DNA from 4 places in the Ensifer meliloti genome. Region 4 is predicted to be linked to each of the others. Evidence: predicted binding sites of a transcription regulator. Region 4 holds the regulator's gene; each other region holds the start of a gene.
What was found. Region 4 encodes PhoB, which activates phosphate uptake and scavenging genes when phosphate is short. Its sites were predicted from a motif close to TGTCATNNANCTGTCAT; they were not measured.
Positions count from the first base shown of each region.

Region 1: the regulator PhoB is predicted to act here: its motif matches at 2,165-2,181, upstream of PZL22_RS12635 (BtaA family protein).
Region 2: the regulator PhoB is predicted to act here: its motif matches at 4,571-4,587, upstream of phnF (phosphonate metabolism transcriptional regulator PhnF).
Region 3: the regulator PhoB is predicted to act here: its motif matches at 3,769-3,785, upstream of PZL22_RS00490 (DUF1045 domain-containing protein).

Region 1 covers NZ_CP120365.1:1,134,586-1,142,386, forward strand. The annotation lists gene PZL22_RS12625 (lytic transglycosylase domain-containing protein) at 1-485, shown strand, start outside; gene PZL22_RS12630 (serine hydrolase domain-containing protein) at 523-1,884, opposite strand; gene PZL22_RS12635 (BtaA family protein) at 2,228-3,478, shown strand; gene PZL22_RS12640 (class I SAM-dependent methyltransferase) at 3,475-4,140, shown strand; gene PZL22_RS12645 (glycoside hydrolase family 25 protein) at 4,302-5,087, shown strand; gene PZL22_RS12650 (lytic murein transglycosylase) at 5,224-6,441, shown strand; gene PZL22_RS12655 (DMT family transporter) at 6,612-7,556, shown strand.
Region 2 covers NZ_CP120364.1:721,728-729,528, reverse strand. The annotation lists gene phnL (phosphonate C-P lyase system protein PhnL) at 1-625, opposite strand, end outside; gene phnK (phosphonate C-P lyase system protein PhnK) at 659-1,435, opposite strand; gene PZL22_RS03325 (alpha-D-ribose 1-methylphosphonate 5-phosphate C-P-lyase PhnJ) at 1,432-2,325, opposite strand; gene PZL22_RS03320 (carbon-phosphorus lyase complex subunit) at 2,322-3,428, opposite strand; gene phnH (phosphonate C-P lyase system protein PhnH) at 3,433-4,035, opposite strand; gene phnG (phosphonate C-P lyase system protein PhnG) at 4,035-4,502, opposite strand; gene phnF (phosphonate metabolism transcriptional regulator PhnF) at 4,628-5,362, shown strand; gene scpA (methylmalonyl-CoA mutase) at 5,374-7,512, opposite strand; gene PZL22_RS03295 (acetyl-CoA carboxylase biotin carboxylase subunit) at 7,738-7,801, opposite strand, start outside.
Region 3 covers NZ_CP120364.1:114,611-122,411, forward strand. The annotation lists gene PZL22_RS00470 (MFS transporter) at 1-764, opposite strand, end outside; gene PZL22_RS00475 (ArsR/SmtB family transcription factor) at 854-1,225, shown strand; gene phnN (phosphonate metabolism protein/1,5-bisphosphokinase (PRPP-forming) PhnN) at 1,245-1,832, opposite strand; gene PZL22_RS00485 (alpha-D-ribose 1-methylphosphonate 5-triphosphate diphosphatase) at 1,829-2,968, opposite strand; gene PZL22_RS00490 (DUF1045 domain-containing protein) at 2,970-3,677, opposite strand; gene phnE (phosphonate ABC transporter, permease protein PhnE) at 4,012-5,529, opposite strand; gene phnE (phosphonate ABC transporter, permease protein PhnE) at 5,539-6,501, opposite strand; gene phnD (phosphonate ABC transporter substrate-binding protein) at 6,675-7,580, opposite strand; gene phnC (phosphonate ABC transporter ATP-binding protein) at 7,672-7,801, opposite strand, start outside.
Region 4 covers NZ_CP120365.1:2,844,158-2,851,958, forward strand. The annotation lists gene PZL22_RS20545 (substrate-binding domain-containing protein) at 1-611, shown strand, start outside; gene pstC (phosphate ABC transporter permease subunit PstC) at 703-2,187, shown strand; gene pstA (phosphate ABC transporter permease PstA) at 2,184-3,506, shown strand; gene pstB (phosphate ABC transporter ATP-binding protein PstB) at 3,520-4,335, shown strand; gene phoU (phosphate signaling complex protein PhoU) at 4,422-5,135, shown strand; gene phoB (phosphate regulon transcriptional regulator PhoB) at 5,246-5,929, shown strand; gene PZL22_RS20575 (GcrA family cell cycle regulator) at 6,025-6,546, opposite strand; gene PZL22_RS20580 (hypothetical protein) at 6,698-6,946, shown strand; gene PZL22_RS20585 (aspartate aminotransferase family protein) at 6,960-7,801, shown strand, end outside.

The DNA of each region.
Region 1 (7,801 bases), 1.7 Mb from region 4:
TGGAAACGCTTGTCGCCAAGCGCATGATCGTTCCGACAGAGCGCCCGAAGACAGGCGTGATCGGCACCGCAGTCGGCGCGGTCGCAAGCGTCATCCCCGATTCGCTGAAGCCCGGAAAAACACCGACCAGCTCGCGGCCGGAGCTTGACAGGCTGATCAAACATTATGCCGAGCTGAACGGTCTGCCGCTCGAGCTGGTGCACCGGGTGGTCAGGCGCGAGAGCAACTACAACCCGCGAGCCTACAGCAAAGGCAATTACGGGTTGATGCAGATCCGCTACAACACGGCCAAGGGTCTCGGCTATGAGGGCCCGGCCGAAGGTCTCTTCGACGCGGAAACCAACCTCAAATACGCGACGAAGTACCTGCGCGGAGCGTGGATGGTTGCCGACAACCAGCACGACGGCGCGGTAAGGCTCTATGCCAGCGGCTATTATTACCATGCCAAGCGCAAGGGCATGCTCGACGAGCTGAATATGAGGTAAGCCGCGACCAGCGGCTGGCCTATCTGCCAGACATCATTCAATCGAGCGCGTCGATTATCCTCGAATTCAGCTTCTGCACGTCGTAGCCGAGGCGCGACGGTGTCAGCCCCAGGCGGACGACCGCGAGGCGAAGCGAGGGGACGATCATGATCGCCTGCCCGTCATGTCCAAGCATCCAGAACGTATCGGGCGGGAAATTCGCCGTTCCGGCGCGGGTGCCGTTTTCCTGGAGCCAGACCTGGCCTGCCCCGTAGTCGCCCCCGGAAGCCGCAGTCGGCGTGCGCATGAAGGACACGTAACCTTCCGGCAGGAGCCGCCTCCCCTTCCAGCTTCCGTCCTGAAGCAGAAACTCGGCGAAGCGCGCCCAGTCCTGTGCCGACGCATACATGTAGGAAGAGCCGACGAAGGTTCCGCTTGCATCCGTCTCCATAGCGGCGCTCGTCATCCCGAGCGGAGCGAAGAGCGCCTCGCGCGGATAGGAAAGCGCTTCGGCCGGATCGTCGAATGTCTGCATCCAGAGCCGGGACAGAAGATTGCTCGTGCCGCTCGAATAGGCGAATTTCGTGCCCGGAGCCGCCTCCAGCGGCTTCGAGGCGACGAAGCCGGCCATGTCGCTTTCCAGATAGAGCATACGCGTCACGTCCGTGACGTCGCCGTAATCCTCGTTGAAATCGAGCCCGCTCTGCATCGCGAGAAGGTCCGTCAGCTTGATGCGAGCCCGGTCATCGCCGTTCCATTCGGTCACCAGATTGGTCTGGGCCAGATCCATCCGCCCTTCGGCAATGCGCCGGCCGATGATCGCCGCCGTCACGGACTTCGTCATCGACCAGCCGAGCAGGGGCGTGTTCCGGTCGAAGCCCGCCGCATAGGTCTCCGCGACCAGCCTGCCATCCCTGACGACCACGATTGCACGCATGCCCGGACCTGCCAGTGCCGGATCTTCGACAAGCTTTTGAATGGCCGGGTCGATGTCCGGCTTGTCCCCGTCCGGCCAGTCGAGGCTCGGATCGGGGGCGAGCGGCGCCGTTGCCGACTCGGTCCCGCGCATCCCCGCGATGGCCTCGGCGCTGCCTCCGCTCACATTGGCGCAACCGCGGCCCGGACGGTAGACGGCGCGGCCTGGGGCAGCAAAGCCCAGGAGACGCGCCGTCACGCTCTGCTCTTCCCGATCGACCGAAACGCGCACGAGCTTCAGGAGCGGGTGGCCAGGCGCCTGCACGTCTTCCTCCAGCACTTCCTGCGGATCGCGTCCCGCGAGGAACACATTGGAGCAGACGATCTTGGCGGCATAGCCATCGCCCACCTTGAGGAGTTCAGGCGGGAACAGCGCCAGCCAGCCAACGAGGCCCGCGAGCGTAGCCACAACCAGCCCGCCAAGCGTCTTCAGCAGACCCTTCATTCTCGCCCTCCTGCCCTTTGTATAAAGTGCTACAGCGCTTTCGCCCGTCTGACCAGTGTACATGACTATTGCGTCTTGTATCCGGCAGCAGAGGCTCAGGTGGTGAGGATGACCTCTCCTCCGGTTTGCCCTTTCGTCGCAAAATGCCGTCACCGCAACCGCTTTGTCGGAAGGGCCTGGTGGTCGCCGCGACTCTCCTTCGCACCGCTTGCGGGGAGAAGATGCCGGCAGGCAGATGAGGGGCAATACCCGAATCCCTGCAAGCCCCTGTGCGAAACCTCGTCATCAAAGTGTAGCCGAGTCACCTTAGAAGCGGCTCAGTTTCAACTGGACGACAGGCAAGATGACCGACTTCGCCCCGGATGCCGGCTTCGGCAAGAAGAATCCGAAACTGAAAAGCGCACTCCTGCAGCACAAAGCTCTCTCCCCCGCCGGTCTCTCCGAACGCCTGTTCGGGCTGCTCTTTTCCGGACTCGTCTACCCGCAGATCTGGGAGGACCCGATTGTCGACATGGAAGCGATGCAGATCCGTCCCGGACATCGGATCGTGACGATCGGTTCCGGCGGCTGCAACATGCTGACCTATCTCTCCGCCGAGCCTGCCCGGATAGACGTGGTCGATCTCAACCCCCATCACATCGCGCTCAACCGGCTGAAGCTGTCTGCCTTTCGTCACCTGCCGAGCCACAAGGACGTTGTGCGGTTCCTCGCCGTCGAAGGTACGCGCACGAATGGCCGGGCCTACGACGTGTTCCTCGCGCCGAAGCTCGATCCGGCAACCCGCGCCTACTGGAACGGCCGAGATCTCACCGGCCGCCGGCGCATCGGCGTCTTCGGGCGCAACATCTACCGTACCGGCCTGCTTGGCCGTTTCATTTCCGCCAGCCATGCTCTCGCACGGCTGCACGGCATCAATCCGGAAGATTTCGTCAAGGCGCGCTCCATGCGCGAGCAGCGGCAGTTCTTCGACGACAAGCTCGCTCCGCTCTTCGAGCGTCCGGTCATCCGTTGGATCACCAGCCGCAAGAGCTCCCTTTTCGGCCTCGGCATCCCGCCACAGCAGTTCGACGAACTCGCGAGCCTGAGCCGGGAGAAATCCGTCGCCGCGGTGCTGCGCAATCGCCTGGAAAAGCTGACCTGTCATTTCCCCTTGCGCGATAATTATTTCGCCTGGCAGGCCTTTGCGCGGCGCTACCCGCGGCCGGACGAGGGCGAGTTGCCGCCTTATCTTCAGGCATCGCGATACCAAGCGATTCGCGACAATGCGGAGCGCGTCGAGGTCCACCATGCGAGCTTCACGGAGCTTCTCGCCGGCAAGCCCGCCGCCTCAGTCGACCGCTACGTGCTCCTCGACGCACAGGACTGGATGACCGACCAGCAGCTGAACGACCTCTGGACGGAGATCACCCGCACCGCCGACGCCGGCGCGGTCGTGATCTTCCGCACGGCGGCCGAAGCGAGCATCCTCCCGGGGCGCCTCTCCACCACGCTCCTCGATCAGTGGCACTATGATGCCGAGACTTCGATGAGGCTCGGCGCTGAAGACCGGTCGGCGATCTATGGCGGCTTCCACATCTACCGGAAGAAAGCATGAGCGCCGTGCAGACCGCGAATGAAAGCCACGCTCATCTGATGGACCGCATGTATCGCTACCAGCGGTACATCTATGATTTCACTCGCAAATACTATCTCTTCGGCCGTGACACGCTGATCCGTGAACTGAACCCGCCGCCGGGCGCATCGGTGCTGGAAGTCGGCTGCGGCACGGGCCGCAATCTCGCCGTGATCGGGGATCTCTACCCCGGTGCGCGCCTCTTCGGCCTCGATATCTCGGCCGAAATGCTGGCGACCGCCAAAGCCAAGCTCCGGCGCCAAAATCGGCCGGACGCAGTGTTGCGGGTCGCCGACGCGACGAATTTCACCGCCGCCTCATTCGATCAGGAAGGCTTCGACCGGATCGTCATTTCCTACGCCCTTTCCATGGTTCCCGAATGGGAAAAGGCGGTCGATGCCGCGATTGCCGCGCTCAAGCCGGGCGGCTCGCTGCATATCGCCGACTTCGGCCAGCAGGAAGGTTGGCCGGCCGGCTTCCGCCGCTTCCTCCAGGCCTGGCTCAGACGCTTCCACGTCACGCCGCGCGAAACGCTTTTCGATGTGATGCGCAAAAGAGCCGAGAGAAACGGAGCGGCGCTCGAGGTCAGATCGCTGGGACGAGGTTATGCCTGGCTTGTCGTCTATCGCCGCGCGGCACCGTAGCGGACGGTGGCGGATTGCATTCGGCTGCAATTCACACTTGAGCTAACGCAATTTTTACGATGATATGGTGAAAAGGAGGTCACGCCTCCCTGGGGGACATCACCAATCATGGAAACCATCGCGTGAGGCAGGATCGTCGTTCGTCTCGAAACGGAACCCCCATGCGCCGGCTTCTCCTGGCATTGCTGCCCATCGCCACCATTCTCTCCTCCTGTACCTCCACCGATTACGATCTCGTCAAGACGGCCTCCATTCAGCCGCGCTTCCACGACACCGATCCACAGGATTTCGGCGGCCGCACGCCGCACCATCACAGCGTTCACGGGATCGACGTCTCCAAGTGGAACGGCGACATCGATTGGCGGAAGGTTAAGAATTCCGGGGTGTCCTTCGCGTTCATCAAGGCAACCGAGGGCAAGGACCGGGTGGACTCGCGCTTCCACGAATATTGGCAGCAGGCGCGCGCCGTCGGCCTCGCCTACGCGCCCTATCATTTCTATTATTTCTGCTCCACCGCCGACGCCCAGGCCGACTGGTTCATCGCCAACGTGCCGAAGAGCGCCGTCCACCTGCCGCCCGTCCTGGATGTCGAATGGAATGGCGAATCCAAGACCTGCCGTCACCGGCCGGCGCCGGAAACCGTGCGGTCCGAAATGAAGCGGTTCATGGATCGGCTCGAGGCCCATTACGGCAAGCGGCCGATCATCTACACGTCCGTCGACTTCCACCATGACAATCTGGTCGGCGCCTTCAACGACTATCATTTCTGGGTGCGCTCGGTAGCCAAGCACCCGAAGGACATCTACGTCGAACGCCGCTGGGCCTTCTGGCAATATACCAGCACCGGCGTGATCCCCGGCATTCAGGGCAGCACGGACATCAACGCCTTCGCCGGTTCCGCCAGGAACTGGCAGAAGTGGGTCGCGACCGTCTCGCAGGCAAGATAGACCAGAGGACGCGGCGGCATGGTCCGCATTTTCTTCATTCGGTCATAATGCTCTGAGAGAGCATCGATAGATTTCATTCTCGACAGACTTCGGGCCCGGCGGCATTCCTGTGCGGCCGGCATGGAAAGGAATTGTAATGACAGCCACAGCGCGCAAAGCCCTTCTCTCCCTCGGATTCCTTGCGATCGCCGGCGCGCCGGCCCTGGCGCAAGCTCCGGCTCAGCCGGGGAACCCAGCCGCCGCGTGCGGCGGCGACCTCGGCTCCTTTCTGGAGGGCGTCAAGGCCGAAGCGGTCGCCAAGGGCATCCCCGCAGACGTCGCCGATCGGGCGCTCGCAGGCGCCGCCATCGACCAGAAGGTGCTGAGCCGCGACCGCGCTCAGGGCGTGTTCAAGCAGACCTTCACCGAGTTTTCGAAGCGTACCGTAAGCAAGTCGCGCCTCGACATCGGTGCGCAGAAGATGCGGGAATATGCCGACGTCTTTGCCCGGGCCGAGCAGGAGTTCGGCGTACCGGCGCCCGTGATCACCGCATTCTGGGCCATGGAGACCGACTTCGGCGCCGTGCAGGGCGATTTCAATACGCGTGATGCGCTGGTGACGCTGGCGCATGACTGCCGCCGCCCGGAAATGTTCCGGCCGCAGCTTCTCGCCGCAATCGAGATGGTGCAGCACGGCGATCTCGATCCCGCGGCGACCACCGGCGCCTGGGCGGGCGAGATCGGTCAGGTACAGATGCTGCCTGAGGACATCATCGCCTATGGCGTCGACGGCGACGGCGACGGCCATGTCAATCTCAAGAAGAGTTCTCCGGATGCCATTCTGACGGCGGCGAAATTCATCCAGAGCCTGGGCTTCAAGCCCGGGGAACCATGGATTCAGGAGGTCCGCGTTCCGGAGCAGTTGCCATGGGAAAAGACCGGCCTGCAGCCCGGCATGACCGCCGGCGACTGGTTCGCACTCGGTGTCGCGCCGCGTGACGGCAACACCTCCAATAGTGGGCTCGAAACCTCGCTGGTGCTCCCTCAGGGCCGCAAAGGCGCTGCTTTCCTGACCTACCCGAACTTCAAGATCTATCTCGAGTGGAACCAGTCCTTCATCTACACGACCTCCGCCGCCTATTTCGCGACCCGGCTTGCCGGTGCGCCGCCCTATCAACAGGGAAATCCGGAACCGGGGCTCGGCGACGCCGAGATGAAGGCCCTGCAGACCAGATTGCAGGCACTTGGGCATGACGTCGGCAAAATCGACGGCATTCTCGGCTCGGGCACGCGGGCCGCGCTGCAGAAGGAGCAGTTGAAGCTCGGGATTCCCGCCGACGGGTGGGCGACACCGGGCCTGCTGGAGGCGCTTTAACCTTTTGCAGGACACAAGAAGCGGGTGGCAACACCCGCTTCGCTGCAATACTGCTTGCACAATTCAGAATTGTCGGGCTCCTATCCCGGCTTAGATTCAGCCGACGCATCGTGCTTTCCGAAAATCGTCCGATTTTCGGGCCGATGCGGTAGCTGCTGCGCAGGCAAGATATGGCTTCATCCGCAAATTCCATCAGCACCCACATGACCATGCGCCTCTGGGCATTGCTCGGGCTGCTCGGTCTCATCTGGGGCGGCTCCTTCTTCTTTGCGCGGGTCGCCGTTGCCCATGTGCCGCCTTTCACGCTCGTGCTCTTGCGTCTCGGTCTCGCCGCCCTCGCCCTGCATCTCTATCTTCGCGGCCGACACGGCATATATCCGGCGCTCGCCGGGCGCTGGCGCGAATTCCTGCTCATGGGGCTCATCAACAACGCCATTCCGCATGCTTTCATCTTTCTCGGCCAAACGCATATCGGCGCCGGTCTCGCGGCAATCCTCAACGCCACGACGCCGGTCTGGACGGTGCTCATCGCCAATGTCGCGACCGAGGATGAGAAGTTGAGCACCGCGAAGTTCAGCGGTTGCCTGCTCGGGCTTGCCGGTACCGTCGTGCTCATAGGACCGAGTGCGCTTGCCGGCCTCTTCGGCACTGCCGGCGACGTGCCGCTCTGGGCGCTCGTCCTGCCGGTCCTGGCAGCAGTCAGCTACGGCTTTTCCGCGACTTACGGCAAACGCTTCCGCGATCTGGCCCCGCCGGTGACGGCCGCTGGGCAATTGACGGCATCGACACTCATCATGCTGCCGGTCGCGGTCCTCGTCGACATGCCATGGACCATGCCCATGCCGCCGCTCACGACCGTGCTCGCGATCCTCGGACTGGCGCTCGTCTCAACCGCCTATGCCTATATCCTGTTCTTCCGCATCATGGCCGAAGCGGGCGCCACCAACACGTCGCTGGTAACGCTGCTTGTCCCGCCAAGCGCCATCCTGCTCGGCTATCTCTTCCTGGGAGAAATGCTGCAGGCGACGGACGTCGGCGGCATGTTGCTCATCGCCGCCGGCCTGGCGATCCTGGACGGGCGCGTCCTGAAGCTCGGATATTCCGCCGGACGGTGACCGTTCCGCGCGCCGCAATCCCGCCCCGGCGGACGCCGATGAACTGATTCACCGTCGTTTTCGCACACTCACGCAGCGTTACAGACGGTTACATTAACCTCCCGGCAGGAATTGTGAATAAAATGTGGCAGTCCAAATAATCAAATATTTTCAGCAATTTAGATGTATTCGCGAGAAAATCTGACATACGGAATTTCGCAGTGCAGCACAAGTTTCGCTTTCATATGCCGTTTTTTCGCCCTATG
Region 2 (7,801 bases), on a different replicon from region 4:
AAATGCCGATCAGCGCCGTGCCGGCCGCCTTCTTCCCGGCGATCATTTCCACCACCACGGCGCGGTTCTTCGCGTCGAGCGACGCCGTCGGTTCGTCGAGGAGCAGGATCTTGTGGTCGGTGATGAAACCGCGGGCGATGTTGACCCGCTGCTGCTCGCCGCCGGAGAAGGTGGCCGGCGGCAGAGCCCAGAGTTCCCTCGGCAGGTTGAGCCTCGAAAGCAGCTCGGCCGCGCGCTCCCGCGCTTCCGTCGCCGCCACACCGCGTGCCTGCAAGGGCTCGGCGACGATGTCGAGGGCGGAGACGCGCGGCACGACACGCAGAAACTGGCTGACATAGCCGAGCGTCGTGCGGCGCACCTCGAGCACGGTGCGCGGCTCGGCCGTCGCGAGGTTCACCAGGCGGCCGTCATGTTCCACCAGGATCTGGCCTTCGTCGACGCCGTAATTTCCGTAGAGCATCTTGAGGATCGAGCTCTTGCCGACGCCGGAGGGGCCGCCGAGCACGACGCATTCGCCGGCCTTCACCGAGAAGGAGACATTCGCGACCACCGGCAGGCGCACGCCGTCGCGAAGGTGCATGGTGAAGCTTTTCGCGACTTCCGAGACAACGAGGGGAGTTGGCATGGTCTTTACTTTCCGTTGCGCATTGTCAATGCGTCACACCTGAAGAATCGAGGAAACGAGGAGCTGCGTGTAGGGCTCGCGCGGATCGTCGAGCACCCGGTCGGTCAGACCCTGCTCGATGACGGCGCCGTCCTTCATCACCATCATCCGATGCGAAAGGAGGCGTGCCACGGCGAGGTCGTGGGTGACGATGACCGCCGCAAGGCCGAGGTCGTGGACGAGCCCGCGAACGAGATCGAGCAGGCGTGCCTGCACCGAGACGTCGAGGCCGCCGGCCGGCTCGTCCATGAAGACGAGGCGGGGCGAGGTGACCAGATTGCGGGCGATCTGCAGGCGCTGGCGCATGCCGCCGGAGAAGGCGCGCGGCTGATCGTCGATCCGGTCCTCTTCGATTTCCACGCGCCTCAGCCAGTCGCCTGCCGCCGCGCGTATATTGCCGTAGTGCCGGTCCCCGACCGCCATCAAACGCTCGCCGACATTGGCGCCGGCCGAAACCGTCATCCTCAGCCCGTCCGCCGGGTTCTGGTGAACGAAGCCCCAATCGGTGCGCATCAGAAAGCGCCGCTCCGCCTCGCTCATGCGCGCGAGGTCCCGGTATTGGCCGTCGCGCATGTGATATTCGACGATGCCGGATGTCGGCATCAGCCGGGTCGAGAGGCAGGAGAGCAGCGTGGTCTTGCCCGATCCGGATTCCCCGACGATGGCGAGCACCTCGCCCGGATAGAGCTCGAAGGAGACGTTGCGGCAGCCGATGCGGCTTCCATAGAATTTCGAAACGTCACTGACTTTCAGAAGCGGCACGGCGCTCATTCTGCAGCCTCCTGGCTTTCTTTCGCGGCGGAGGCGAGCATGGCGCCGGCATGGCCGTGCGCCCGGCGATCCTCGCAATGATCGGTGTCGGAGCAGACGAACATGCGCCCGCCCTTGTCGTCGAGCACCACCTCGTCGAGATAGACGTTCTCGGCGCCGCAAAGGGCGCAGGGCTTGTCGAATTTCTGGACCTCGAAGGGGTGATCCTCGAAATCGAGGCTGACGACCTCGGTATAGGGCGGCACCGCATAGATGCGCTTCTCCCGGCCGGCGCCGAAGAGCTGGAGGGCCTCCGACATATGCATCTTCGGATTGTCGAATTTCGGCGTCGGCGAGGGGTCCATCACGTAACGGCCCTCGACCTTTACCGGATAGGCGTAGGTCGTGGCGATATGGCCGTTGCGGGCGATGTCCTCGTAGAGCTTCACATGCATGAGCCCGTATTCTTCCAGCGCATGCATCTTGCGCGTCTCGGTTTCGCGCGGCTCGAGGAAGCGCAGGGGTTCCGGAATGGGCACCTGGTAGACGAGCGTCTGCCCCTCTCGCAGTTGCTCCTCGGGAATGCGGTGGCGCGTCTGGATGATCGTCGCCTCCGTCGTCCTCGTGGTGACGGCGACGTCGGCGACCTTCTGGAAGAAGGCGCGGATCGAAACGGCGTTCGTCGTGTCGTCGGCGCCCTGGTCGATCACCTTGAGCACGTCGTCGGGCCCGAGGATGGAGGCGGTCACCTGCACGCCGCCGGTACCCCAGCCATAGGGCATGGGCATTTCGCGTGAGGCGAAGGGCACCTGATAGCCGGGAATGGCGATCGCCTTCAGGATCGCGCGGCGAATCATCCGCTTCGTCTGCTCGTCCAGATAGGCGAAGTTGTAAGTTGCGAGGTCGTTCATTCGGCGGCCTCCTTCATGCCGTCCTTGCCGCCGGCCTGGGCGGCGTCGTGTTCCCGGCGCATGCGCCTGACCAGGTCGAGCTCGGCCTGGAAGTCGACGTAATGCGGCAGCTTCAGGTGCTCGACGAAGCCGGTCGCCTGGACGTTGTCGGCGTGCGAGATGACGAACTCCTGATCCTGGGCGGGAGCGCCGATGTCCTCGTCGAATTCGTCGGTCCGGAGCGCCCGGTCGACCAGCGACATCGACATCGCCTTGCGCTCGCTCTGGCCGAAGACGAGCCCGTAGCCGCGGGTGAATTGCGGCGGCTGCCTGGACGAGCCCTTGAACTGGTTGACCATCTGGCATTCGGTAACGCGGATGACCCCGAGCGAAACGGCAAAGCCCAGCTCCGGCAGCTCCAGTTCGACCTCGACCTCGCCGATCCTGACCTCGCCGACGAAGGGATGCGTGCGGCCATAGCCGCGCTGCGTGGAGTAGGCGAGCGCCAGCAGGAATCCTTCGTCGCCACGGGCAAGCGCCTGCAGGCGGAGATCGCGCGCCATCGGAAATTCCATCGGCTCGCGCGTGAGGTCGCCCGCCACGTGGCCTTCCGGCATCTGGCCGTCGCCCTCGATCAGGCCTTCGCCGTCGAGAATGTCGGAGACGCGCATGACATGTTCGCCCGGCTCCTTGAGCGCCGGCTCATCGACCGGTTCCTCGCCGATCAGCGACGGGTCGAGAAGGCGGTGCGTATAGTCGAAGGTGGGGCCGAGAAGCTGGCCGCCGGGCAGATCCTTGTAGGTCGCCGAGACGCGCCGCTCGACCTTCATTTTCGCGGTGTCGACCGGTTCGCAATAGCCGAAGCGCGGCAGGGTGGTGCGGTAGGCGCGCAGGATGAAGATCGCCTCGATCATGTCTCCGCGCGCCTGGCGCACGGCAAGCGCCGCAAGCGCACGGTCGTAAAGCGAGGCCTCGGCCATCACGCGGTCGACCGCGAGCCCGAGCTGCTCGACGACCTGATCTATGGTGATCGCGGGCAGCGCCCGGTCGCCGCGCCGGCGGTCGGCCAGCAGCCGGTGAGCATTGGCAATGGCGGCTTCTCCGCCCTTGACGGCTACATACATGCGCTTACTCCCGCTCGAGTTTGGTGGTGCGCGGCAGGCAGAGCACTGCCTCGCGCGCCGTCAGGACGAGATCGATGCCGCGCGGAAAGATCGCCCGGTTGGCGGCCCAGAGGTCGAGGAACACGTCGGGCAGACCCTTCGGTGCGATGACGATCCCGTTCTTGATTCCCGGTCCCCGACCGATGAGCGGCTGCCCGCCTTCGAGCGCTTCCACCTCGACGACGAGCGTGGTGGAACGGTCGGGATATTCCTGGGTGCCGAGGGCGAACTGGTCGAAGCCCGGCACGGCCGCGCCCTTCTCGAAGAAGGCAAAGCGGGCCTCGTCCTTCGTCTCGGTGACGCCGGCGCCGGTGTGAAACGCGATCCACTTCGGCGCTGAGGATTTGGAGAGCGCCGGCGATAGCCAGACCGGCGTGTCATGGTCGCAGAGCGTGAGCGCGACAGCTCCGCTTGCCTGTCCGAGTGGCGCCGGCGGGGCTGCAGCAGTGGACAGCCGGCCGATGGTGCCCGGGCGGGCGAAACAGTCCATAAGGCTGCGGAACACGGACTGCGCCTCGAAGACGGGATCGGCGAAGGCGCTGCTATAGATTTGCGATTGGGCGGTCATCAATCCTCTCCGCGGACCATGGTGAAGAAGTCGACGCGGGTCGCGGCCGTTTCCTCGGCCTTGCGACGGTCTTCCGCATCGAGGCGAGCGGCCACCTGCTCGTGCAGCGCCTCGACGCTTGCGCGATGCGCTGCGCTCTGAAAAAGCGCGTCGAAGATCGCGGCAAAGCGGGCGCGTGCCTTGTCGGTGCCGAGCAGCTGCCCATGGCCGACCTCGCCGGTCGAAAGCCGCACGGTGGCGCGTGAAACGGTGGCCTCGCCGAGATTGAAAGGATCGCCGCCGCCGCCGATCTTGCCGCGCACCATGACGAGCCCGGTTTCCGGACCGCGCACCGGCGCGACCTTCGGCTTGTCGTCGATCGCGTCCCAGGCCATGGAAAGTTCGCCGAGCGTCGCGCGCGCCAGAAGCCGCATGCCTTCCCGGCGCTGAGCGACGCCTGCATCGTCACTTGTCTTCGCTGCGTCCATCATCTCACTCCAAAATGTCTATTGATCTAGACAACTATACATCTTATACCTTTCCATAACCTTCGCAAATGACAGGCTTGTGACATTTGCTAAGAAACCGGCGGCGAAGAAGCGGGGCGAAGAAGATGGTGGCGAAGGTCGTCGAACGGCAGATGGGCGTGGCGCTATGGCGGCAGATTGCCGACAGGATACGGCTCGCGATCAGCAATGGCGACTATGACGCCACCGGCATGGTGCCGCCGGAGACGGCCCTTGCGGCGGAATTCGGCGTCAATCGCCACACCGTCCGCAGCGCGCTGGCCGCACTCGCGGAAGAAGGTCTGGTGCGCGCGGTGCAGGGGCGCGGCACGATGATCGAGCGCAAGGATCGCGTGAGCTATCCGATCTCGCGGCGCACTCGCTTCTCGCAGGGTCTCGGCCGCCAGGTGAGAGAAATCGGAACCGAGCTCCTGGGGCACGCCCAAGTGCCGGCAAGCGGCGAAATCGCCACTGCGCTTGGCGTTCCCCCAGGCACCCCTCTCATCGAGCTCAGCACCGTCAGCAGCGGCGACGGGCGGCCGCTTTCGACGGCGGTCAGCTACTACCCCGCCGAGCGCTTTGCGAGGATGGCGGAGGAATATGCGCAGCTCGGCTCGGTCACCAAGGCCTTTGCCGCGCATGGGCTCGACGACTACGTCCGGGTCTCGACGGAGATCGTCGCGCGCCACGCGGAGGCAGAGGAACTCTCGCTTCTGAAACTATCGCCGGGGGCGATCGTCATGGAGACGCAATCGGTCAACGCCGATCTAGAAGGCCGCCCGGTCGAATATTCGCGAACGCGCTTTGCAGCCGACCGGATGAAGCTCCGGATCGAGACTTGAACTCGGCCGGTTTACACGTTTCGCCGCTTGCCTTCGATCAGGTCCAGCACGGCGCGCGCCGCGTCGAGCACCTGGGTGCCGGGTCCGAAGACGGCGGCGACGCCGTTCTCCATCAGATAATCATAGTCCTGCCGGGGGATGACACCGCCGCAGACGACGATGATGTCCTCGCCGCCGCGCTTCTTCAGTGCCTCGGCAAGTTGCGGCATCAGCGTCCTGTGCCCGGCGGCAAGCGATGAAACGCCGATAACGGTGACCTCTTCGGCGAGCGCCAGATCGGCAGCTTCCTCCGGCGTCTGGAACAAGGGGCCCGCGACGACATCGAAGCCGATATCGCCGAAGGCGGATGCGATCACCTTGGCGCCGCGGTCGTGCCCGTCCTGGCCGAGCTTGGCTACCATGATCTTCGGCTTGTGGCCGAGGCGCTTCGTCGCTTCGCCGAGCCGCCCGGCGAGAACGCCGAGTTCCGGATCTCCTTCATAGGCCTTGCCGTAGATATCGGTGACGACTTCCGGAATGGCGGTGTAATCGCCGAAAGCCTCGCGCATGGCGTCGGTGATTTCACCGACAGTGGCGCGCGCCCGGGCAGCCTCGACCGCGGCGGCGAGCAGATTGCCCTTGCCGCTGCGCGCCACATCGGCCAGCGCGTCCAGCGCTTGCTTCATCTTCTGCGAGTCCCGGCGCCGCCTGGTCTCCTCGATGCGCTTGACCTGTGCCGTCCGAACCGCGGCGTTGTCGATCTGGAGAATGTCGATCGGTTGCTCGTTCTCGAGCCGGTATTTGTTGACCCCTACGATGACCTCCTCGGCGCGGTCGACGGCCGCCTGGCGCCGGGTCGCGGCCTCCTCGATCAGCCGCTTCGGCAGGCCGGCATTGACTGCCTTCGTCATGCCGCCCAGCGCCTCCACTTCCTCGATCAGGGCCCAGGCCTTTTCGGCAAGCTCGTTCGTCAGGCTTTCGACGTAATAGGAGCCGGCAAGCGGATCGACGACCTTCGTCACGCCGGTCTCGTGCTGCAGGATCAATTGCGTGTTGCGGGCGATGCGGGCGGAGAAATCCGTCGGAAGCGCCATCGCCTCGTCGAAGGAATTGGTGTGCAGCGATTGCGTGCCGCCGAGGACGGCCGACATCGCCTCGAAGGCGGTGCGGACGATGTTGTTGTAGGGGTCCTGTTCCTGGAGCGAGACGCCCGACGTCTGGCAATGGGTCCGCAGCATCAGCGAGGACGCCTTCTCGGGCTTGAACTCCTGCATGATCCGCGTCCAGAGGAGCCGCGCGGCGCGCAGCTTCGCCGCCTCCATGAAGAAGTTCATGCCGATCGCGAAGAAGAAGGAGAGCCGGCCGGCGAAATCGTCGACGTTGAGCCCCTTGGCGAGTGCTGCGCGCACATATTCGCGCCCGTCGGCGAGGGTGAAGGCGAGTTCCTGCACGAGCGTCGCGCCGGCCTCCTGCATGTGGTAGCCGGAGATCGAGATCGAATTGAACTTCGGCATCTCCTTCGCCGTATATTCGATGATGTCGGCGACGATCCGCATCGAGGGTTCCGGCGGATAGATGTAGGTGTTGCGGACCATGAACTCCTTGAGGATGTCGTTCTGAATGGTCCCGGAGAGTTTGTCGCGGCTGACGCCCTGTTCCTCGCCGGCAACGATGAAGGAGGCGAGGATCGGGATCACCGCACCGTTCATGGTCATCGAGACGGAAATCCTGTCGAGCGGGATGCCGTCGAAGAGGATCTTCATGTCCTCCACCGAGTCGATCGCGACCCCGGCCTTGCCGACATCCCCTTGGACGCGCGGGTGGTCGCTGTCATAGCCGCGGTGCGTGGCGAGATCGAAGGCTACCGAAACGCCCTGCTGGCCGGCGGCGAGGTTCCTGCGATAGAAGGCGTTGGACGCCTCGGCCGTCGAGAAGCCGGCATATTGCCTGACAGTCCAGGGCCGCCCGGCATACATGGTCGCGCGCGGGCCGCGCACGAACGGTTCGAAGCCGGGGAGCGAGTTCAGATGGCCGATGCCGGACATGTCGTCGCTCGTATAGAGCGGCTTGACGTCGATGCCCTCGGGCGTGTGCCAGACGAGGCTTTCGGGGGAGCCCCTGAGTTCCTTCTCGGCGAGGGCTTCCCAGTCCTTGATGGTCTTTGCGGTCATTGGTTCCACTCCAAGCTTCCGTGCGATGGTGGGCCGCTCATCCGGCTGCCGGTTCCGGGCGCCAGCCCCTAATCCCCCTGCCGGGACCTTCTCCCCGCAAGCGGGGAGAAGGGGTCTGCCGCGCTGACGAAGTCCCCTCTCCCCGCATGCGGGGAGAGGGTTAGTCCTCGGGTTAAACCCGAGGAGAGGGGCAAATCGGAAAGGCGACGCGCCCAGTTCCTCCCATCACTCGAACTCCATGATCAACTCGTCCACCGCCAGGCTCGCGCCGGCTTCGATCGCCACGCGC
Region 3 (7,801 bases), on a different replicon from region 4:
CTGGAGAGATTGCCGATCACCGCGCCGACCCCGAAGGCGAGCAACAGCCCCGGCAGCGCCAGTTGCGAAAGCCCGGCTCCGTCGATCGCCAGCGGGGCGAGATAAGAGATGATCATGAAGCCGCCGGTGAGATACAGAAACGTCACCATGAGCGACGAGGCCACGCCCGGACGGCCGATGGCGCCGAAGCGCTCGGACATTGTCAGCTTCGTTCCACTGAGGCCCCGCGGCAGGCGCAGCCAGAGCACGGCAGCGCAGGTGAGCCCAAGCAGAGCGACCGCCCCGAACGTGCCGCGCCATCCCCAGAAGGCGGCAATCAGCGCGCCGAGGGGCGCGCCCAGCGCCACGGCGAATGTGGTGCCGCCCACCACGATTGAAATCGCCAATGCGCGGTGCTCCGGTCCTGCCAGTGAAACCGCCGTCGCTTGCGCCGTGGCGGCAAACAGTCCGCTTGCCATTCCCATCACGATCTGGGCGAGCAGCAGCGTGGTGAAGGAGACGCTCATCGCCGCGATGCAGTTGCCGACGACGAATACGAGCATTGCATTCACCAGCAGTCGACGCCGGTCCGCCGCGCCGGCCAGGGCCGAAAGCAGCGGCGCGCCGATGGCATAGGAAAGCGAGAACAGCGTGATCAGGTGCCCCGCATGTGGAATGGTCGTGTGCGTGTCGGCAGCGATCGACGGCAAAAGGCTTGAAAAGACGAAGCCGACCGTGCTCATCGTAAAAGAGCCAACGGCGAGCCAGATGATGCGCTTGTCCATCGGGAGACCCCGCTTGTTCAAAAGATATTGAACTATTGAACTTGGTTGCTCGCCGTGTCAATATGCCGAGACTGCTAATCGTTGATCCAATGACCCTACCGCATCCCACCGCCGATCAGATCACCCTGTCCAGTGTCCTAGCGGCCCTCGGCGATCCGACGCGCCTGGCGATCGTGGGCTATCTCGCCCGCCGCGCCGGACGGCCGACCATGTGCCTGAACTTCACGGATTTCGGCTCCAAGACCAATATCAGCTATCATCTGGCCAAGCTGCGCGAGGCGGGCATCACGCGTACCGAGGTCTCCGGTACCAGCCGGTTGATCACGCTGCGGCGCGACGATCTCGACATCCGCTTTCCCGGCCTCCTCGATTCCATTATCACCGCCGCGGTGGACCTGCCCATGGTCAAGAAGATCGAGGATGCAGAGGAGGAGGCCCTGGCACAAGGCGAGGCGCGATAAAGAACCGCCCGCCTCTTCTTCAGGCCGGGTGATGGCGCTTAGCTGAGTGCCGCTCGACCAGCGCGACGAATTGCCGGCCCGCCACATCCAGCCTGCCGCTGTTGTCGATGACCGTTACGTCGGCATCGGCGATGATGTCGGGTGCCTGCCGCGTCAGGCGGCGGAGCACGTCTTCCTCGCTCTCCCGGCCGCGCTCCGCCAGCCGCTTCGCCAGCACCGGCGGCTCGGCGGTGATCACCGCAACGGCGATCGTACCGAACGCCTGACGAATGGCGGGGAGGGCGGCGCGGCTGCCGTTTACGATCGCGGTCATGCCTTTGGCGATCTTTTCGGCGATCTCTGCCGGGATGCCGTAGCTCAACCCATGCGCCTGCCACGAAACGGCAAAAGCGCCGCTCCGGCTCATCTCCTCGAATTCGGCGTCGGACACGCTTTCGTGCACTTCGCCGCCTGCATCCGACGGTCTTGTGATCGCCCGCCGGACGAAGAGAATATCGGGCCGCTGCGCGAAATGGCGGGCGGCAAAGCCCATGACGCTGTCTTTCCCGGCACCGCTCGGACCGACGACGACGATGAGCGTTCCGGATACTCGATCGGCGGTGGTCATGCGACACGCCGTCCTTCGCGCCAGACCGAGCGGACGACCGGTATGCCCTCCGGCCGGCGGACGCGCGCGATGTCGGCGCGCAGCCCCACGGCGATCCGGCCGCGATCTTCGAGCCCGACTGTGCGGGCGGGCGTCGCCGTCACCATCGCAATAGCCTCGGGAAGGCCGATCGATTCGACCTCGTCTGCCAGTATGAAAGGCGCATGGATCAGGCTGAAGGGAACGTAATCGGAAGAAAGCACGTCGAGGACGCCGCGCTTCGCTAGATCGCGCGCGGCGATATTGCCGGAATGTGACTTGCCGCGCACGATATTGGGCGCGCCCATCAACACGCTGAGGCCCGCGCGGTGCGAGGCTTCCGCCGCCTCAAAGCTTGTCGGGAACTCCGCAAGGCGAATGCCGTAGCCGATCGATTCTTCGACATGCTCGACCGTCGCATCGTCGTGGCTGGCGACCGTGATGCCGCGCTCGGCGCAGGCTTTTGCGAGCGCGTTTCGATGCGGTGTCGCATAGCGGGCCGAGAGCGCCTGCTGACGCTCGATGAATGCGGCGAACGCGTCGTCGGTAAGGCCGCGCTTGGTTTTGTAGTAGAGCGTGTACTGGTCCATCGTCTGGAACTGGCGCTGCCCGGGCGCGTGGTCCATCAGCGAAACCAGACGGACCTGCGGGTCGTTCCGGAAGTCCTCATAGTGCTCCAGCACGTCGGCGGTCGACACTTCGCAGCGCAGATGGATCAGGTGATCGGCCCGCAGACGGCCCTCTTGCTTGGCCTGGGCGAGCGCATCGGCCATGCTGCGCATCTCGCCCTTCGGAAAGCCGCTGTCCTCGTCCGAGCCCAGGCGCAGACAATCGAAGACGGTGGTGATGCCGGAGGTGACGACCTGGGCGTCATGGGCCTGGATGGCCGCGATCTTCAGCCAGCGAACCCCGGGGCGCGGAGAATAATGCGCCTCGAGATGGTCGGTGTGCAGTTCGACCAGCCCGGGCAGCAGGTAGTCACCCTCGAAATCCTCGCCCGTGGCGCTCGCCCCTTCGGAGATGTCGGCGATCCTGCCGTCGCGGATCAGCACCGAACCGTCGAGGATCCGGTCCTCCAGAACGATGCGGGCGTTGGTCAAAACCTGTTCTTTGGGCATGTCATGCAATCTTTCGTTCGGATGCGCCGCCAAGCGGCAGCAGGGAATGGACGGTGAAAGGAGCGCCGCGGCGCTCTTCGGCGAAAAGCGCAATCGTCGAGACGGCAAGCGGCTTGCCGATGAATTCGGCGAAGACCGTTTCGAGCGCCATTCTCATGGGCCGCTGCATTTCTTCGGGCACCGGCCCCGTCAGTGTCAGATGGAACTGGAACTCCTCGAAGACGTATGGGTAGCCCCATGCGGCCAGGTACTCGCGCTGACGCTGCGTAAGCCTCTCCGGATTGCGGCGGGCGAGATCGGCTTCCGAAAGCGGCGCCCGGAATGGCTCGAAACGGCGAACCGCCTGCTCCGCAAGGCGCTGCAGGGGCGGACAAGGCTCGGCGGAGACGAGCGCGAAGAAGGGGCCGATCTGATGCAGGACGATCTCCGGCACTTCGAACGGCTCGATCTCCGCGGCGAACTCGTCGAAAGCCGCGATCAAGTCGGCTTCACGGCGGCTGGAGCTAAGCCCGAAGGGTGCCTTCAGAGTCCCGTGGAAGCCGTAACGGCGGGGCTCGGTCGTCAATGCCATCTGCTCTTCACGTCCTATTGCCGGATTTTCCGGGCAGTCCAGAGCGCCGCCGGTGAACGCGTCGCGTCCCAGCCAACGCGAAGCGGTCTGCGACAGCCGGTCATCGGACGGCGGCGCGAAGTAGATTGCATAGCGCACGGGTTCACACTTTCTTCATCAGTCGCCTCGACGCAGTTTGCCCCGAGTCGATGGTTCGCGGGATGAAATGCGCAGCTAGCCGATTTGCATGACAACATCATGATGACATCGGCTCAGAACGCAAATCGGTTCGGAGCGGGATGGATTGTTTGCAGCTTCGCCTGCTCCCGCTCCAGTTATCAGAATCAGTTCGTCATTATCCGAATCGGCCGATCCGTTTCTAGATCACAATGATTCTAGGTCGGGTCGACCCAAAAAACATGAACGTGATCGATTCCAGAAAGTTGAGACGCGGGATGCGGGCGGAAAACCGCACACTTTTTCTCATCCCGCTCTAGTGTGTACGGCCGATGAGGCGCGATCGGCAGAGATTGGAGATGCTGTCGAAAACGAACACGACCATCAAGATCAGCAGCACCATATAGGCGACATTTTCCCAATCCGAATTTGTGCGCATCGCCTCCCACAGCTTTAGGCCGATCCCGCCGGCGCCGACGGCGCCGATAATGGTGGCCGAACGCGTGTTCGACTCCCAGAAATAGAGGGCCTGGCTGGCAAAGACCGGCAGGACCTGCGGCAGCACGCCGAAGCGCTGCACGGCGACCGGCGCGGCGCCGACCGATTTGACGCCCTCACGCTGCTTGTCGTCGATATTCTCGAGCGCTTCGGAGTAGAGCTTGCCCAGCGTGCCCGTGTCGGTGAAGAAGATCGCCGAGATGCCCGCGAGCGGCCCGGGCCCGAAGGCGCGCGTGAAGAACAGCGCCCAGATGAACATGTCGACCGACCGCAGGAAATCGAAGAAACGCTTCACGAACTGATTGGTGAGGCGGCTCGGCGTGATGTTGCGCGCCGCGAGGAAGCAAAGCGGGAAGGCGATGAAGGAAGCGAAGAGCGTTCCGACGAAAGCCATGACGATCGTCTGCAGGAGCTTGGTCCACACGTCCAGATGCTGCCATTCCGCATTGTAGAGGGTGTTGTTCCAGGCAAGGGAGAGATTTGAGCGCGCCGGATCGATCCGTTCTCCAGAGACGATCAAGGAGGCGACTTCGCTGTAGGGCTTCCCGAAGAAGGGCGAGTTGGTGTCGAAGAGGAAATTCACCCAGCCGAAGAAGCGATTGCGGATGGAGACCTCGTCGCCCTCCACTTCGGCCCAGCCGGTGGCGCCGAAGGACAGCGTCACCTTCTCGCCCGGCCGCTTCTGGATCGCCCAGGAGGGAAGGGGTCCTTCCGGCGTCACGTTGTCCGCGCCGTCGACCTGAAGCACGAGCGTCTCGCCCGAGTGTGTGACTGTCACCAGCTTTTCGGCGACGTCGATACGCGTGGAGCTATCGAACTTCACCACGGCGTGCGTGACGACTTCTTCGGTGCGGGTCGTGGCGGCATCTTCCTGCGGCGTCGAATTCGTGTCGGCGCCGCGCGCCGCGTTGGGCGCCATGAAGCTGAACGAGGAGGCGGTCTTTGGCTTCTGGACTTGCGCCGCGGCCGCCGGAGCGGCGACGGTTCGCGTCACCGTCTCCTTTTCGAGCGTGACCCATTCCGGGCTCGGATCGTCTCCAAGCGGCGAATTGCGCCCGAAGGACACGCTCATCGTTCCATCGGGTGCGACGGCGATCTCGGGCCGCACTTCGTAAGATACCCAGTCTGCGAGATAGGTGCCGGCAATCCCCCAATTGGCATTGGCGAGCACGTGCCCGATCGAGAAGAACCACCAGCTGAAGATCATGTAAAGAACGACGCCAGCCGTTATCAGTGCCGTGCTGCGCCGCTTGGCGGCCGACGACTGCAGGAGATGCGGGTGGCGCGCTGCGATAGCTTCCATTTCGCGCGCATCGAGGTTTGTCGAGGCAATCATGATGCGGTCCTATTGCGCAAGCTGAAAGGCCTGGTCGCCCACGAGGCGGCGGCGAAGCCAGGCGGAGAACTGATCGACGGCGAAGATCGTGGCGAAGAGCAGGAGGACGATCGCGAGCGTCTTCGCTTCATGCCCCTGGCCGATCGACAGGCGCAGGAGTTCCCCGATGCCGCCCCCGCCGACGGCGCCGATGATCGTCGAGGCGCGCACGTTGATTTCGAGCCGGAGCAGAAAATAGCTGGTGAAATTGGGCAGCACCTGGGGGACCATGCCGAACCAGACCCGCTCGATCCAGTTGGCGCCGACGGCACGCAGACCTTCCTCCGGTTTCATGTCCGCATTCTCGACCACTTCGAAGAACAGCTTGCCGAGCGCGCCGATCGTGTGGATCGACACCGCAGCGATGGCGGGAATAGGCCCAAGCGAAAGGATTGCTAGGAAAAAGCCGGCGATGACGACTTCCGGAAAGGCGCGCAGGATTTCCATCAGCCGGCGTACGATGCCCCTGATCCAGGGATTGGGCATCAGATTTTTCGCGGCGAGGAAGCACAGGATGAAGCCGAAGAAGACGCCGATGACAGTCGAAAAGATGGCGATGTTCACGGTCTCCAGCATCTTGTGAACATATTCCGGGACGTAGAAGCTCTCGGTCACATAGAGGCGCCCATCCGGGTAATTGTATTTGAAACTGCCGTCGTCATAGGGCGAAGGCAGGTCGAAGAGGGCGCGAACGATCTCTATCGGATCGCGCGGCATGAGATGTCCGACGAAATCGAAGAAGTGCGGCAGCCGGTCGAAGAACTTGCCCGCGTTCGACTCGTTCGCGAACCAGAGCGAACTGAAAAGCGTCAACGCGAGAAATGCGAGACCGAGCCAGGTATAGAGACGCCGGCGATTGTTGAGCTCCTGCCAGTGACGCTCGATAAGAGCGCCGTTCTCGCTGAGGTGCCGTTTAGACACGGAAGTGGCCATTGGGTTTCCGGCTGGGGGCCGGCCTCTAGAGCGCTTCCGGGAAGAGGAAGTGCGTCGTTTCAAAAAGTGGGATCGTTTGATCGAGACGATCCGGAGCGGGCGGCTGCAGGTGCCCGATAGTCGAACGCCGGCCGCAGCTTTGCGGCCGGCGCAGGATGACGCGCGTTCGGCGATCAGCCGCCGATCGTCGCCTTGCGGGCGTCGATGATCGGCTTGTAGAAATCGCTGTTGACCTCGACGAAACCGGTGAAGTCGCCGCCCTGGATGGCGGAGAAGCAGGCGGCGTCGGTCTTCGGCAGATCCATCATGAACTGCTTGAACTTGGCCTTCATGTCGTCGTTCAATGCGGTACGCACGACGATCGGGCCGTTCGGGATCAGCGGCGATTTCCACAGTTCGACGAGGTCGTTCATGTCGACGATACCCTTGTCGACCATCTTGCGCAGGTTGCCCGAGGTGTAGCCGTCCTTGAACTCGCCGACGCCCGAGCCGAAGGTCGTGCCGGCATCGAAGGTGCCCTTCACGACTTCAAGCACGAGGTTCTCGTGACCGCCGCCGAAGCCGGTCTCGCCGAAATATTCCTTGACCGGCGCGCCGATCGCTTCCGGCAGGGTGACGAGGGGAACGAGATAGCCCGAGGTCGAGTCCGGATCGGCGAAGCCGAGCTTCTTGCCCTTCAAGTCTTCGAGCTTTGTAATGCCCGAGTCCTTGCGGGCGACCATGATCGAATGATAGCCCGTGGAGCCGTCGGTCTGGACGGTCGTCAGGATCGGCTCGACCGCGTCTGCCTTGGCGAGATAGATCTTGGCATAGCCGGAGGCGCCGAGTTCGGCGTAATCGAGCGTGCCGCCGAGGAGGCCCTGGATCACGCCGTCATAGTCGGCCGCCGGGAAGAGGGAGACCTTCTCGACGCCGATGGCTGCCGGGAGCTGATCGACGAGGCACTGGTAGTTGCGCAGGCGGTCGGCTTCGTTTTCGCCGCCGATGATGCCGACGCGGAATTCCTTCAGGTCTTCGGCCTGTGCGTGGCCGACGAGGGCGAAAAGCGCGACCGCGCTCAGAAGAGCTTTTTTAAGCATTGGGTTCGTTCTCCCGTTTTCCCGGACGCGCCGGGGTCTTTCTCGGTTTCGAAAAGGCGCCCTTGACGCGGGCATTCGATCGCGGCGGACCTTAAGGGCCGGCCAGTGCCAGCGGCTTCAAGCCGGCCGATGCTGTTTCCCGCGAGGGTTCCGCGGGGATGTTGATGCTGGTCGAGGTCATCGACTCCTCGATCGCCGTTTCCGCGCCATAGATCGCCGCG
Region 4 (7,801 bases):
TCGACGGCAAGCTCGTCGCCAATCCTTACAAGAAGTGGTCGGAAGTCGACGCTTCGCTGCCGGACGCCGAAATCGCCGCCTATATTCCGGGCGAGAAGCACGGCACGCGCGAAGTCTTCGAAGAGAAGATCCTTGCTGCCGGCTGCAAGGACTCCGGCGCTCAGGACGTCATCAAGGCTGCCGTCAGCGATGAAAAACAGCAGTTCAGCAAGTGCGTGGCCGTACGCAAGGACGGCATGGCCGTCGACATCGACGGCGACTACACCGAAACGCTGGCGCGCATCGCTTCGAACAAGAACGGCATCGGCGTCTTCGGCCTCTCTTTCTACGAAAACAACGCCGACAAGCTGAAGGTCGCGACCGTCAACGGCATCGTCCCCTCGACCGAGACGATCGCTTCCGGCGAGTATCCGGTTTCCCGCCCGCTGTTCTTCTACGTCAAGAAGGCTCACATCGGCGTAATTCCGGGTCTCAAGGAATATGTCGAATTCTTCGTTGACGATCAGATGATCGGCCCCGACAGCCCGCTCGCCGAATACGGCCTCGTCGCCGCTCCGGACGCCGAGCGTGAGGAAATCCGCACGTCCTTCGAGGCAGGCAACCTGCTCTGATCATGACAGGCTCCGGCGCTTCGCAGCGCCGGAGCCGCATTCTTTTCGAATTTGCCGGGGCTTACGACAAGCCTGTCGCGGAGACGTGCCGATGAGTACTTCGCTCCTTCTCCTGATCATCGCTTTGATCGGTTTCATTGCGTTTCTTGCCGGCCGCGCCCGCTCGTTCGCCCGGTCCGGAGGCAAGCTCGCCAGCCTGCATTCCCTGCCCGGATATCACGGCAGCTACGTCGCCATCTGGGCGATGCTGCCGGCTCTTCTTCTGCTTGCGGTATGGCTCATCGCCGCTCCGATCTATATCGATTACACCGTTCGTTCGTCTCTTCCGGAGCCGGTCCAGAACCAGGGGGCAGCCACCGTTCAACTCGCGCTCGGTCAGGTCAAGTCCGTGGCCGCGGGCTTCGAGCGCCTGAGTGCGGACGAACTCGCTGCTATCGAGAACCGTTCGACCAACATGCGGGAAGTCCTGGCCTCCAAGGGCGTGGCGCTTGCCGGCGAGGGCGAGCCCTACATGGTCCAGTCCGCCCAGCAGTTCAATGCGATGCGGCAATACAGCCGCTGGCTGATGAGTGCCGTCGTGCTGCTCGTTTCCGTTGCCGGCGGACTCTATGCGATCCGCAATATCGACGTCCGTTTCCGTGCCCGCAATCGGGTGGAGCGCGTCATGCTCGGCTCGCTCATCGTCGCCTCGTCCATAGCCATTCTCACGACGGTCGGCATCGTCGCCTCGATGCTCTCGGAGGCGGGCCGCTTCTTCACCATGGTGTCGCCCTTTGAGTTCTTCTTCGGCACGGTCTGGGACCCGCGCTTCGCTGCGGCCGGAAGCGGTGGCGCCTCCGGCCAGTTCGGCCTGCTGCCGCTGCTTGCCGGCACCCTGTATATCGCCTTCGTGGCGATGCTGTTCGCGGTGCCGATCGGGCTCTTCGCCGCCATCTACATGGCCGAGTATGCAAGCCCGCGGCTGCGTTCCACGGCCAAGCCTCTCCTGGAAGTGCTCGCCGGCATCCCGACGATCGTCTACGGCTTCTTCGCGCTGGTCACTGTGGGACCTTTCCTGCGCGACATCTCCGCGCAACTGAACGGTCTCGTCACCGGCAACTACCAGAACTTCATTCAGGCCCAGAGCGTCATCACCGCCGGCATCGTCATGGGCATCATGCTCATCCCGTTCGTTTCTTCATTGTCCGACGACATCATCACCCAGGTGCCGCGGGCGCTGCGTGACGGCTCGCTCGGCCTCGGTGCGACGCGCTCGGAAACGGTGAAGAAGGTGATCCTGCCGGCAGCACTTCCCGGCATTGTCGGCGCGCTGCTTTTGACGGCCTCGCGCGCGGTGGGCGAGACGATGATCGTCGTGCTCGCTGCCGGTGTCGCGGCGCGCATGCAATTGAACCCCCTAGAGCCGATGACCACGGTGACGGTCAAGATCGTGAATCAGCTGACGGGCGACCTCGAATTCACCTCGCCGCAGACACTGGTCGCCTTTGCGCTCGGCATCACGCTCTTCGTCATCACGCTCGGCCTCAACATCTACGCGCTCTACATTGTGCGCAAATATCGGGAACAGTACGAATGACCGAATTTGCCTCCCCGACGGTAAGGGTCTCCACCCGACCTGCCGCAAGCCGACGCGATATCGGCATCAAGCGCCGCTATGCGGCGGAGCGCCGCTTCCGTGCCTTCGGAATGAGCGCCATCGCCATCGGTCTGTTCTTCCTCGCGGTTCTCCTCTGGAGCGTCGTTTCGAAGGGCTATACCGCCTTCCAGCAGACGACGATCACGTTGCCGATCGAGTTTTCCGAGAAGGTGATCGATCCGAAGAACGAACGGGCGACCGATCCGAAGCAACTCTATACCGCCAACTATCCGCTGCTCGTGCGCGAGGCCCTGGTAAAGCAGCTCGGCCTCGATCCGTCGAAGCGGCCGCTGGTGAAGCAGGCGGCCGATATGGTCTCCGCCAGCGCCCGGACGCAGCTGCGTGACATCGTCGTCGCCGATCCGTCGGTCATCGGCAGGACGATCCCCGTCACGCTGCTTGCCGAGGCGAACATCGATTCCGCGTTCAAGGGGCAGATCGACCTGTCGGTCGACGAAACCAAACGCAAGGTGAAGGATGAGCAGGTCGCATGGATGAACCAACTTGCCGAGGCCGGCGTGCTCAAGAAGAGCTTCAACACCGGCATCTTCACCTTCGGCGCGTCGAGCCGGCCTGAAGCGGCGGGTGTCGGCGTCGCCCTTCTCGGCTCGCTCTACATGATGCTGATCGTGCTCGTTCTGTCGCTGCCGATCGGCGTCGCCGCCTCCATCTATCTCGAGGAGTTTGCGCCGAAAAACCGGCTGACGGACCTGATCGAGGTGAACATCAACAACCTGGCGGCCGTACCGTCCATCGTCTACGGCCTCCTCGGGCTTGCTGTCTTCGTCAACTTCGCTGGCATGCCGCGCTCGGCAGCACTCGTCGGTGCCTTCGTGCTGACGCTGATGACGCTTCCGACGATCATCATCGCTACCAGGGCGGCCCTGAAGGCAGTGCCTCCGTCGATCCGCTCCGCCGCACTCGGCCTCGGCGCATCGAAGATGCAGACCATCTTCCATCACGTGCTGCCGCTTGCCATGCCCGGCATCCTGACCGGCACGATCATCGGCCTCGCCCATGCGCTGGGCGAAACGGCGCCGCTGCTTCTGATCGGCATGGTCGCCTTCGTGGTCGACTTTCCGGGGTCGCCGCTGGAGCCCTCCACGGCGCTGCCGGTGCAGATCTACATGTGGGCGAACGAGGCAGAGCGTGCCTTCGTCGAGCGTACGTCCGGAGCGATCATCATCCTCCTGATCTTTCTCATCTTCATGAATCTCGGGGCAATTCTCTTGCGGCGTCGCTTTGAGCGTCGCTGGTAGTGGGGTAAGGACTATGAACATCATGTCGGAAGCTGCAGTCGAAAAGGCTCTTGACCAGAAAATGAATACGGTGCCTTACAAGATGATCGGCAATGATGTGTCGGTCTATTACGGCGAAAAGCGCGCGCTCTTCGACGTCAACCTCAACATCCGCGAGAACACGGTCACGGCGCTGATCGGTCCCTCAGGGTGCGGCAAATCGACGTTTCTGCGCACTTTGAACCGCATGAACGACACGATCGAGAACTGCCGCGTGACCGGCAAGATCACGCTCGACGAGGACGATATCTATGATCCGTCGATCGACGTGGTGGAGCTGCGCGCCCGGGTCGGCATGGTGTTCCAAAAACCCAATCCGTTCCCGAAGTCGATCTACGACAATGTCTCCTACGGGCCGCGCATCCATGGCCTGGCACGCACCAAGGCCGAACTCGACGAGGTCGTGGAAACGAGCCTGCAGAAGGCCGGGCTCTGGAACGAGGTGAAGGATCGGCTGCAGGAGCCGGGCACCGGACTTTCCGGCGGTCAGCAGCAGCGCCTCTGCATCGCCCGCGCCGTCGCGGTCAGCCCGGAAGTCATCCTGATGGACGAGCCCTGCTCGGCGCTCGATCCCATCGCGACCGCGAAAGTCGAGGAACTCATCCACGAACTGCGGGCGAATTTCACGATCGTGATCGTCACCCACTCGATGCAGCAGGCGGCGCGCGTGTCGCAGCGCACGGCCATGTTCCATCTCGGCAATCTCGTCGAGGAGAACGATACCGACAAAATGTTCACCAACCCGGACGATCAGCGCACCCAGGACTACATCATGGGCCGCTTCGGCTGATGGCGAGAGGGGCGGCGCTTTTCCGTCCCTCCCGGTTTAAGATCGACCGAGCCATTCAGAACAGCGGGTCTCCCGAGGAAACGAATATGTCTCACGCACACATCATGTCCGCCTTCGACGAAGAGTTGAAGTATCTCACGCGCCGCATCTCCGAGATGGGCGGTCTTGCCGAGCAGATGGTCGCGGACTCCGTCCGTGCGCTCGTCAATTCCGATCTTGCTCTCGCCCAGAAGGTTATCTCCGACGACACCATTCTGGACGACGCGGAACGGCAGATCGGCGAAAAGGCGATCGTCACCATTGCCAAACGCCAGCCCATGGCCTCGGATCTACGGGAGATCATGGGTTCGATCCGTATCGCCGCGGACCTGGAGCGCGTCGGCGATCTCGGCAAGAACACCGCCAAGCGCGTGATTGCCGTCGCCGGTTCGGGCATACCGCGCAAGCTTGCGCGCGGCCTCGAACACCTGGCCGAGCTCGCGCTCGTTCAGTTGAAGGAAGTCCTGGACGTCTACGCCTCCCGTTCGCCGGAAAAGGCGAACAGCATTCGCGAACGCGATGAAGAGATCGACGCGATCTACACTTCTCTGTTCCGGGAACTGCTGACCTACATGATGGAAGATCCGCGCAACATCACGCCCTGCACGCATCTTCTTTTCTGCGCCAAGAACATCGAGCGTATCGGCGATCACGCGACCAACATTGCCGAAACGATCTACTACATGGCGACAGGCGCCCAGCCGCAGGGCGAACGGCCGAAGGACGACATGACGTCGACATTGGGTTCCGTGACGGACTGAGATCGCCCGGCATCCGGGCCTATGCAGAATTTGTTCCGGCCGCTTTGGCGCGGCCTACCACCGTGCGCGGCGGCATGACGGCTGTCGTGCGTAGGAAGGAGTCCTACTGAATGTTGCCGAAGATTGCCGTAGTCGAAGATGAGGAAGCCCTAAGCGTTCTCCTGCGCTACAATCTCGAGGCAGAAGGCTTCGAGGTCGATACGATCCTTCGCGGCGACGAGGCGGAGATCCGCCTGCAGGAGCGCCTGCCCGACCTTCTCATCCTCGATTGGATGCTGCCCGGGGTTTCCGGCATCGAGCTCTGCCGCAGGCTGCGCCAGCGGCCGGAAACGGAGCGCCTGCCGATCATCATGCTGACGGCGCGCGGCGAGGAGAGCGAGCGCGTGCGGGGCCTTGCCACCGGGGCCGACGATTACGTCGTCAAGCCCTTCTCGACGCCGGAACTGATGGCGAGGGTCAAGGCTATGCTCAGGCGCGCCAAGCCCGAGGTTCTGTCGACGCTCCTGCGCTGCGGCGATATCGAGCTCGACCGGGAGACGCACCGCGTCCACCGCCGCAGCCGCGAAGTGCGCCTCGGCCCGACGGAGTTCCGGCTGCTGGAATTTCTCATGTCCTCACCGGGGCGCGTCTTCTCCCGTTCACAGCTCCTGGACGGTGTCTGGGGGCACGACATCTATGTCGACGAACGGACCGTGGACGTCCATGTCGGACGTCTGCGCAAGGCACTGAACTTCTCCAACATGCCCGACGTCATCCGGACGGTGCGCGGCGCGGGCTATTCGCTGGAGAGCTGAGACCGAAGGTGCCGGCTTACGGCATGGCAAAGAAAAAAGGGGCCTTTCCGGCCCCATTTTTCGTCGTGCATCCAGAGCGGAATGAGCAAGGCGCCTCAGCGCATGCGCCGGCGCTCGGCAGAGGGCTGGTAGGCCAGCCGGGCATGAAAGGTGCAATAGGGAGAGGCTTCCGGGGAGTCGTTGCCGCAGAAGTGGAACTCTTCCTTGAGCGGGTCGCCGATCGGCCACTTGCAAGTGCGTTCGGTAAGCTCCGTGAGCTCCAGCCGCCGCGACATCGGCAGGACGATATTCCTGTCGATCTGCAGCTCCTGGTCGATCGTCAGGTCGACTGCGAGCTCTTCCTTGAGCGCGGTCGCGCCGGCCGTGCGGGTCACGGTGCGGGTTACGGAACGCGCAGCGTAGTTCGGTGCGCGCGGGGCAGACGTCGCCCGTTTGGGGCGGGCTGCAGCGGCCGTGCTTCCGCCGGCCTTGGCGCGCCCGGGCAGGCTCAGCCGATGAACCTTGCCGATGACCGCGTTGCGGCTGACGCCGCCCAACTGCGCCGCGATCTGGCTGGCGCTCAGGCCCTCCGACCACAGCTTCTTCAGTTTCTCGACCCGCTCGTCAGTCCAGTTCATCTCTGCACTCCCCGTTCTCGGCGTTGGGATGGCGGAATCCGTCACCGCTCTCCGGGAAAAACCCGAAGATTCAACGCGATAATACTTTTGGTGACTAGGTCCGCCGCATGCGTCTAGTAATTGAATGTTAACCTACCGGCAGGGTGACTCCGTGGCAAGAGTCGCCGGAATCGCGCCGAATCGATTTCGCGGTTTTCCCCAACTTGCTGTCGGAGCGTTGCATTTTTGCAAGTCCCAGAGTGCGATTTTTTCGCGCTTCGGAATCGGTATCCGCAAAGCGCCTGCAAACCTTGGTTTTGTTGACATCGCGGTGCGAAATGGGAATAGTGCCTGTCGCCGCCGCAAGGCGGCATTTTTGATTTTTATCGGGCCGAACGGTCCGATGCCGCCGCCGGAATGAAGGAGAGCTCGACATGGCCGCAACCACGCCGCTTTACGACACCTATCTGCGCGCGCCGTTGCGTTTCGAGCGAGGTGAAGGCGTTTGGCTGATCGCCGAAGACGGCACGCGCTATCTCGATTTCGCTGCCGGTGTCGCCGTGAACTCGCTCGGCCATGCCCATCCTCATCTCGTCGAGGCGCTGAAGGCGCAGGCCGACAAGGTCTGGCATCTGTCCAATCTCTACGAGATTGCGGGGCAGGAAAGCCTTGCGCGGCGGCTGACCCATGTGACCTTCGCCGATCGGGTGTTCTTCACCAATTCGGGTGCGGAAGCGCTCGAATGTGCGATCAAGACGGCGCGGCGCTATCATTTCGCCAAGGGGCACGTCGAGAAGTTCCACGTCATCACCTTCGAAGGTGCTTTCCACGGCCGCACGCTCGCGACGATCGCCGCCGGCGGACAGCAGAAATACATCGAGGGCTTCGGGCCGAAGGCGCCGGGCTTCTATCAGGTCCCCTTCGGCGATATCGGCGCGGTCAAGAACGCGATCAATGAAGAAACCGCGGCGATCCTTGTCGAGCCGATCCAGGGCGAGGGCGGCATTCGGACGGCATCGAAGGAGTTCATGCAAGGGCTGCGCGAACTCTGCGACGAGTTCGGCCTGCTTCTGATCCTTGACGAGGTCCAGTCCGGTGTAGGCCGGACCGGCAAGCTCTTCGCCCATGAATGGGCGGGCATCAAACCCGATATCATGGCCGTCGCCAAAGGCATCGGCGGCGGCTTCCCGCTCGGCGCCTGCCTTGCGACGGAGGCGGCGGCCGCCGGCATGGTGGCGGGCACGCACGGCTCGACCTATGGCGGCAACCCGCTCGC